Regions from separate parts of the Afipia sp. GW822-FHT03D08 genome, predicted to be linked through region 3. Evidence: predicted binding sites of a transcription regulator. Region 3 holds the regulator's gene; each other region holds the start of a gene.

Region 1 (2,263 bases), 1.3 Mb from region 3:
GGCGGCCGGGCTGTCATGGAAAGAATGCCCGTGCGGTTCGGCAGGGGTTGGCGGCCAAGTGTTGCCGCGCTGCACTTGACCGGCTGATGGCTTCGCGGCACCTTCCGGCACAACATCATCCCGGATTCCGGCGGACCGCTCCCATGCGCGACCTTTTCTCGACACTTCGCAAACTGACTGTTGCCCTGGCGCTTGGCACCGTAGCTGGCCTGATGACGCTCAGCCCGGCGGCGGAGGCTGCCAATGTGCTGGAGCGGAATTTCTGGCTCTCCGGCCCGCGTTACGACGGCGCCATGCGTCCCTGCAACGAGGTGCTCGGCACCATTACCCAGCAGTTCGCCGAAAAAGAGGGCAAGTTCTGGAATTCCGCCCTCGAAATCACCGGTTTTGCCAATGTTCATGAGGTTGCCTTCCGGGCCTGGGCGAATGACAGCATTCCACGCCGTTTCTGCACCGCCAGCGCCATGCTGAACGACGGCCGCGCGCGGCAGGTGCACTTCTCGGTCATCGAGGACGGCGGCTTCGCCGGATTCGACTCAGGTGTCGAATGGTGCGTGGTCGGCCTCGACCGCAACTGGGCTTACAACCCGTCCTGCAAGGCCGCGCGTCCGTAAGCCTCGCGAATCATCTGATCGCCAGTCGCCTCGTCCGCTCAGTGGACGGGGCGATTTTGTTCTTGAAATGTTCTTTTGGCCTGACTAGGCTTGAGCAGGGGTTATCCGCACATCCGATCTGCCCGGAGGATGCGGATATAGTTGGGGGGCGTTGCCATGTTCGGTTTCAGGTCCGGTTCGTCGGCTGCTGCTTTTTCATCTGGTTTTTGTCTTCGTTCGTATCGCTGGCTGATCGCTCCGCTGCTCGGCCTTGCGATGGCCGGCATGGCGGCGGGTTCGGCATCGGCGCAGGACAAGCGCCAGAACGCACCCGGCGAATTCGATTTCTATGTGCTGTCGCTGTCGTGGTCGCCGTCGTTCTGCCAGGCTGCGCACGAACGCGGCAATTCCGGACGTGCCATCCAGGCCCAGTGCGCCGGCCGTCCGTTTTCCTTCGTCGTGCACGGGCTGTGGCCGCAATACGATCGCGGCTTTCCGAACTACTGCCAGCGGCCCTCGCCGCGGCTGGATCGCAACGTCATGACCTCGATGCTCGACCTGATGCCGGCGCCGGGCCTGATCTACAACGAATGGGACAAGCACGGCACCTGTTCGGGGCTGGGCGCGCGCGCCTATTTCGAAACCATCCGCAAGGCCCGCGCGGCGGTGAAGATTCCCGCCGATTATCTCGAATTGTCTGACACCAAACTGGTGACGCCCGGCGAAATCGAGGACGCCTTCATCAAGGCCAATCCCGGTCTGTCGAGTTCGGCGATTGCCGTGCAGTGCGACAGCAAACGCCTCAGCGAAGTGCGCATCTGCATGAGCAAGGATTTGCAGTTCCGCGCCTGCGAGGAAATCGACCGCCGGTCCTGCCGCCGCGACAAGGTCGCGATGCCGCCCGTGCGCGGGGGATAGTTTCTGCCCCGTCACCCTGAGTTGCCAAAGCGTAGCGGAGGCCTCGAAGGGCGACCGCAGTAGTCATCCTTCGAGCGCAAGGGCTCGGACCTCAGGATGACGGATTCACTCACGCAACTCGTTACTTTCATCGCGCGATGTCGTAACTGTCGCGCCATGAACTACCGTCACGCATTCCACGCCGGAAACTTCGCCGATGTCATCAAGCACATCGTGCTGGCGCGCATCCTCACCTATCTGCACGAGAAGCCCGCCGCGTTTCGTGTGATCGACACCCATGCCGGCGCCGGGCTGTACGACCTGACGGGCAGCGAAGCCGAGCGCGGCGGCGAATGGCGCACGGGCATCGCGCGGCTGATGCAGGCGCGGTTGTCCGAACCGGTGATGGCGCTGGTCGCGCCCTATCTCGACATCGTCCGCGCGTTCAATCCGCAGCGCGATCTCACCGCCTATCCGGGATCGCCGCTGATCGCGCGCGCGCTGCTGCGGCCGCAGGACAGGCTGGTCGCCTGCGAACTGGAGCCCAATGCGCGCAAGCAACTGATCAGCGCATTGCGCCGTGACGAGCAGGCGCGCGTGGTCGATCTCGACGGCTGGACCGGGTTGCCGGCATTCGTGCCGCCGAACGAGCGGCGCGGGCTGGTGCTGATCGATCCGCCGTTCGAGAGCCGCGACGAGTTCAAGCGGCTGGCCGACGGCTTCAGCGCAGCTCACGCGAAATGGCCGACCGGCATCTACATGCTCTGGTATCC
Region 2 (2,263 bases), on a different contig from region 3:
GGCATGATTGTTGACGGGGTCAACTAATAAGTTGACGGAGTCAAATATTATCAGGCGGCGACGAAAATCCGGGTCCGCAGCACGGCGCGGCCGGTGCGGCCGAGCTTCGAGATCAGTTTAGCCTCGGCCCGGCGCGCGGCAGGGGCATAGCCGCCGACCCGCTCATAATGATCGCGGGAAATCAGCAGACCCTGATCGGTGGACGGGCCGGCAATAAAGCGCGCGAGCGATTTCACCCCGTCGCGCACCGTTGCGTCCTCATAGGGTGGGCGCGCATAGCGGAAGATGCCGGCCCGCTGACGGCCGCTCAGGGACACGCTCTGAATGAACTGCGAGGTCTCGTCGATCCAACCGGAATCCAGCACAGCGCCCGGAAGCAGGAACAGCAGCCAGGGAGACCGGCTTTGCTCGGCGCCCGCCGCGAGCGCCGCAGCGCGCGAGCCCTCGAACTTCAGGAAATTGCACCCGGCAACATCGGCCACCCGCTCGATGGTGTCGGTCTGCGAGCGATCGACCAGCACCACGTCCCGGATGATGCCGGCCGCGGCGCCCGGCACCAGGGCCGCAAGGGTGGCAACAACGGGTTGCTCGACGCCTTCGGTTGGAATGACAACGCTGATCATGACTTGGTGAAATACGTGATCGCCGGACGACAGATGCGGCATCGTTATCATCTTGTCACACTCAGAACAGCCCGTCCGGTGCAGCTTTTTGCGGCATTCATTAACGGCTGCGATCCGGGAACGAGCCCTCGCGAAGCGGCACACCGGAGGGCGGCCTCCGGGAAAAGAATCTGTGCGGGGACGATATTGAAGTTCTTGTTTTGTTCTCGTGTGGTGCTATGTTCTCTCCATGAGCCATGCATCCCATGCCCTCAAACACCCGCCGGTGACGCCCCCCTCTGATCCGGCGGGTGGTCCTTCTCCCTTTGCCGAGATCGAAGTGGCGATCGACAGCCAGCGGCGCAGGGGCCGCGGCGCGCAGTCCAACGTCAGCGGGCGCTATGAGGCGGAAGCGCGCGTCACCTTCGACGACGGCTGGCAGAGCCTCGAAGACCTGCCTCCCTTCAAGACCACGGTCGCGGTCGATACCGCGCGCAAGGTCATCACCCGCAACGACTCGCCGGACATCGGCTTCGACCGCTCGATCAACCCGTACCGGGGATGCGAGCACGGCTGCGTTTATTGCTTCGCGCGTCCGACCCACGCCTATCTGGGATTGTCGCCGGGGCTCGATTTCGAGTCCAAATTGTTCGCCAAGCCCGACGCCCCGGAACTGCTCCAAAAGGAACTGTCCGCGCCGGGCTACGAGCCGCGCATGATCGCGATCGGAACCAATACCGATCCGTATCAGCCGATCGAGCGCGAGCACAAAATCATGCGCGGTATTCTCGAGGTGCTGGAACGCACCGGGCATCCGGTCGGCATTGTCACGAAATCCGCGCTGCTGACCCGCGACATCGATATTCTGGCACGGATGGCGAAACGAAATCTCGCCAAGGTTGCGATCTCGGTGACGACGCTGGATCCGAAACTCGCGCGCACCATGGAGCCGCGCGCGGCGACGCCGCCGAAGCGGCTGGAGGCGCTGCGCCAACTATCGGAAGCCGGCATTCCGACCACGGTGATGGTCGCGCCCGTCATACCGGCGCTGAACGATTCCGAGATGGAGCGCATTCTGGACGCAGCAGCGCACGCCGGCGTGAAGGAAGCGAGCTACGTTTTGCTGCGGCTGCCGCTCGAAGTGCGCGATTTGTTCCGCGAGTGGCTGATGGCGAATTATCCGGATCGCTATCGCCATGTCTTCACCCTGATCCGCGACATGCGTGACGGCCGCGACTACGACTCGCAATGGGGGACCCGTATGAAGGGCACCGGGCCGATGGCCTGGATGATCGGGCGGCGGTTCGAGATCGCCTGCGAGAAACTCGGCCTCAACAAGCGGCGCTCCAAGCTGACGACCGCGCATTTCGCGCGGCCCAAGCCCGCAAACGAGCAACTGGATCTGTTCTGACTGCAAAGGGCGCTGTGTTATGAGTCTCCCCAAACCGGTTGCGCGATTCACCGTCGTGACGCTCGGCGTCAGCGACATGCGCCGGAGCATCGCGTTTTACGAGTCTCTGGGCTTTGAGCGAAAGCTCCAAGTGACAGGCGAAGAAGTCGCGTTTTTCGACACCGGTGCGACGGTTCTGGCGCTGTATTCATGGGACAAGCTGGCGCTGGATGCCGGTCTGCCGGCGCAGCCGCAGCCCGCAGGCTTTCGG
Region 3 (2,263 bases):
TGGCTGCACTCGCGCGCAGCGAAGGCGCGGACGTGATCGAACTCGGCATCGCGCGCGACACACTCGAAGAGACCTCCGGCGGCATCCGGCGCGCGCGCGATCTCGGAGCAGACGTTCTTGTCACCACCGGCGGCGCATCGGTCGGCGATCACGATCTGGTTCAGGCCGCGCTGACAACCGAAGGCTTCGACATGGCCTTCTGGAAGATCGCGCTGCGGCCCGGCAAGCCGATGATGAACGGAAGGCTCGGAGCAATGCGCGTGCTCGGCCTGCCCGGGAACCCCGTGTCGTCCTACGTCTGCGCCTTCCTGTTTCTGGTACCGCTGATCCGTTCGCTCTCCGGGCGAACCACGATCGATCATCCACTCGAGCAAGCCAGGCTTGGGCGCGAGCTGCCCGCCAACGACAAGCGGCAAGACTACCTGCGGGCGCGCGTCACAGCCGGCAGCGACGGTGTGCCCGTCGCTACGTCGGTGGGCGCGCAAGACAGTTCGCTGGTGGCAAAACTGGTCGAAGCGAATGCGCTGATCATCCGTCCGCCATTCGCGCCCGCGGCCCCCGCCGGCTCGCCCTGCACGATCCTGCGGCTGCCGGACTGACAATCCCGATCACACGGGCCCCGTCGTTGACGTGAAATTAAGGGGTTGCGGAACACATATGGAACAGATAGTGTTCGTTCATGATTTGTTTCGAGTGACTCGCTACTCCTGAGTGTCCCTTTCCATTTGTTCTCAGTGGGGATCCAGAGAGGCGCGGCTTCGGATCAGAACGCGGGAATTCTTGAGATCCTTGGGATCGGGGACCAATTCAGATGCTGACACGCAAACAATACGAGCTTCTGCGCTTCATCAACGAGCGGCTCAAGGAAGCTGGTGTTCCGCCCTCCTTCGACGAAATGAAGGACGCGCTGGACCTGCGGTCCAAGTCCGGCATCCACCGGCTCATTACCGCCCTTGAGGAGCGCGGCTTCATCCGCAGGCTCGCCAACCGGGCCCGCGCCATCGAGGTCATCAAGCTTCCCGAAACGAGTGCCAGCCCCGGCGGCGCCCGCCGCGGCTTCACGCCAAGCGTCATCGAAGGCAACCTCGGCAAGGTCCGGTCGGCTCCGTCCGTCGGTCCTGATGAGGATGCCAGCTTCCCGGTTGTCGTGCCGGTCATGGGTCGGATCGCAGCAGGTACGCCGATCGAGGCATTGCAGACCCGCAGCCACACCATCAGCGTGCCGCCCGACATGCTCGGCTCCGGCGAACACTACGCGCTCGAAGTGCGCGGCGATTCCATGATGGAAGCCGGCATTCTCGACGGCGACACCGTGCTGATCCAGCGCAACGAGACCGCCGACACCGGCGACATCGTGGTGGCGCTGATCGACGAGGAAGAAGCCACCCTGAAGCGCTTCCGCCGCCGCGGCGCGTCCATCGCGCTGGAGCCGGCCAATGCGGCTTATGAAGTCCGCATCCTGCCGCCCAACCGCGTGCGGATTCAGGGCAAACTGATCGGTCTCGTCCGCAAGTACTGAGACTTTCGGTTTCCCTGTCATTCCAGGGCGCGAGCTTTTGCGAGCGAACCCGGATCCAGAAACTTGCCCGTTAAATTTGCTGGGCCGTCCGTAATGACGGCTGGATCAATCGTCCGGCTGGAGATCGCTCTCCGCCGGCGTCGCATCGACAGGCTGTGCGGGACGGTTTGACCGGGCAGCGGGTGTTTCGATGTCATCATCGGCATTTGCCGGTGACCACGGACGGTCGACGCCGCGCGGCTTATTGGCCGTGATCGCGTAACCGTCTGCGGTTTTGCGCAGGGCGAGTGTGCCGCGCCTGCGCAGCATTTCCTGATCCAGCACCATGGCCGCACAATCGGCGGGCGGCTGACGCAGTGTCACGATCACCGCGGCCCGCGCGCAATCATCCGCGAACGCGGCGGGCTTCAGCGTCAGCGCTACGGTCGAGCCGTCCGCAGCCTGCACCACGCATCCAGATGGGTCGCACGAGACACCGTCGGTCAGCGACGCGTCGGTTGCCTTGCGCATGTCGGCGTCGGCTGCGAGCCATTCGCGTGACAGGAAAGCATCCTTTCCAGTGCGCATCAGGCGCAGCCTGCCGTCCTTCCCGCGCACCGCGACCGAGGTGCCGTCTCCCGCAACAAGGATGTCCGGCTGCGGCGTGGTCAGCGCCCAGACCGTTGCGAATGCAATGAGCCCTGCTCCCGTCCATCGCAATGGCGTCCGCAACAAACCGAGCGCGATAATGCCTGCGCTCATCAG

What was found. The regulator LexA, encoded in region 3, represses DNA repair genes until DNA is damaged. The targets are predictions, from matches to a motif close to TGTTCNNNNTGTGTTCNG.
Region 1: a site for LexA is predicted at 672-689, ahead of AC1RM7_RS10375 (ribonuclease T2 family protein). Genes of this name have one in related genera too.
Region 2: a site for LexA is predicted at 814-831, ahead of AC1RM7_RS22475 (PA0069 family radical SAM protein). Genes of this name have one in related genera too.

What each region holds. Positions count from the first base shown of each region.
Region 1 is NZ_JBXANK010000001.1:2,095,369-2,097,631, reverse strand. It holds gene AC1RM7_RS10380 (hypothetical protein) at 144-614, shown strand; gene AC1RM7_RS10375 (ribonuclease T2 family protein) at 771-1,511, shown strand; gene AC1RM7_RS10370 (23S rRNA (adenine(2030)-N(6))-methyltransferase RlmJ) at 1,668-2,263, shown strand, end outside.
Region 2 is NZ_JBXANK010000003.1:675,293-677,555, forward strand. It holds gene AC1RM7_RS22470 (glycosyltransferase family protein) at 51-623, opposite strand; gene AC1RM7_RS22475 (PA0069 family radical SAM protein) at 853-2,013, shown strand; gene AC1RM7_RS22480 (VOC family protein) at 2,033-2,263, shown strand, end outside.
Region 3 is NZ_JBXANK010000001.1:766,890-769,152, forward strand. It holds gene AC1RM7_RS03670 (molybdopterin molybdotransferase MoeA) at 1-599, shown strand, start outside; gene lexA (transcriptional repressor LexA) at 812-1,519, shown strand; gene AC1RM7_RS03680 (ComEC/Rec2 family competence protein) at 1,625-2,263, opposite strand, start outside.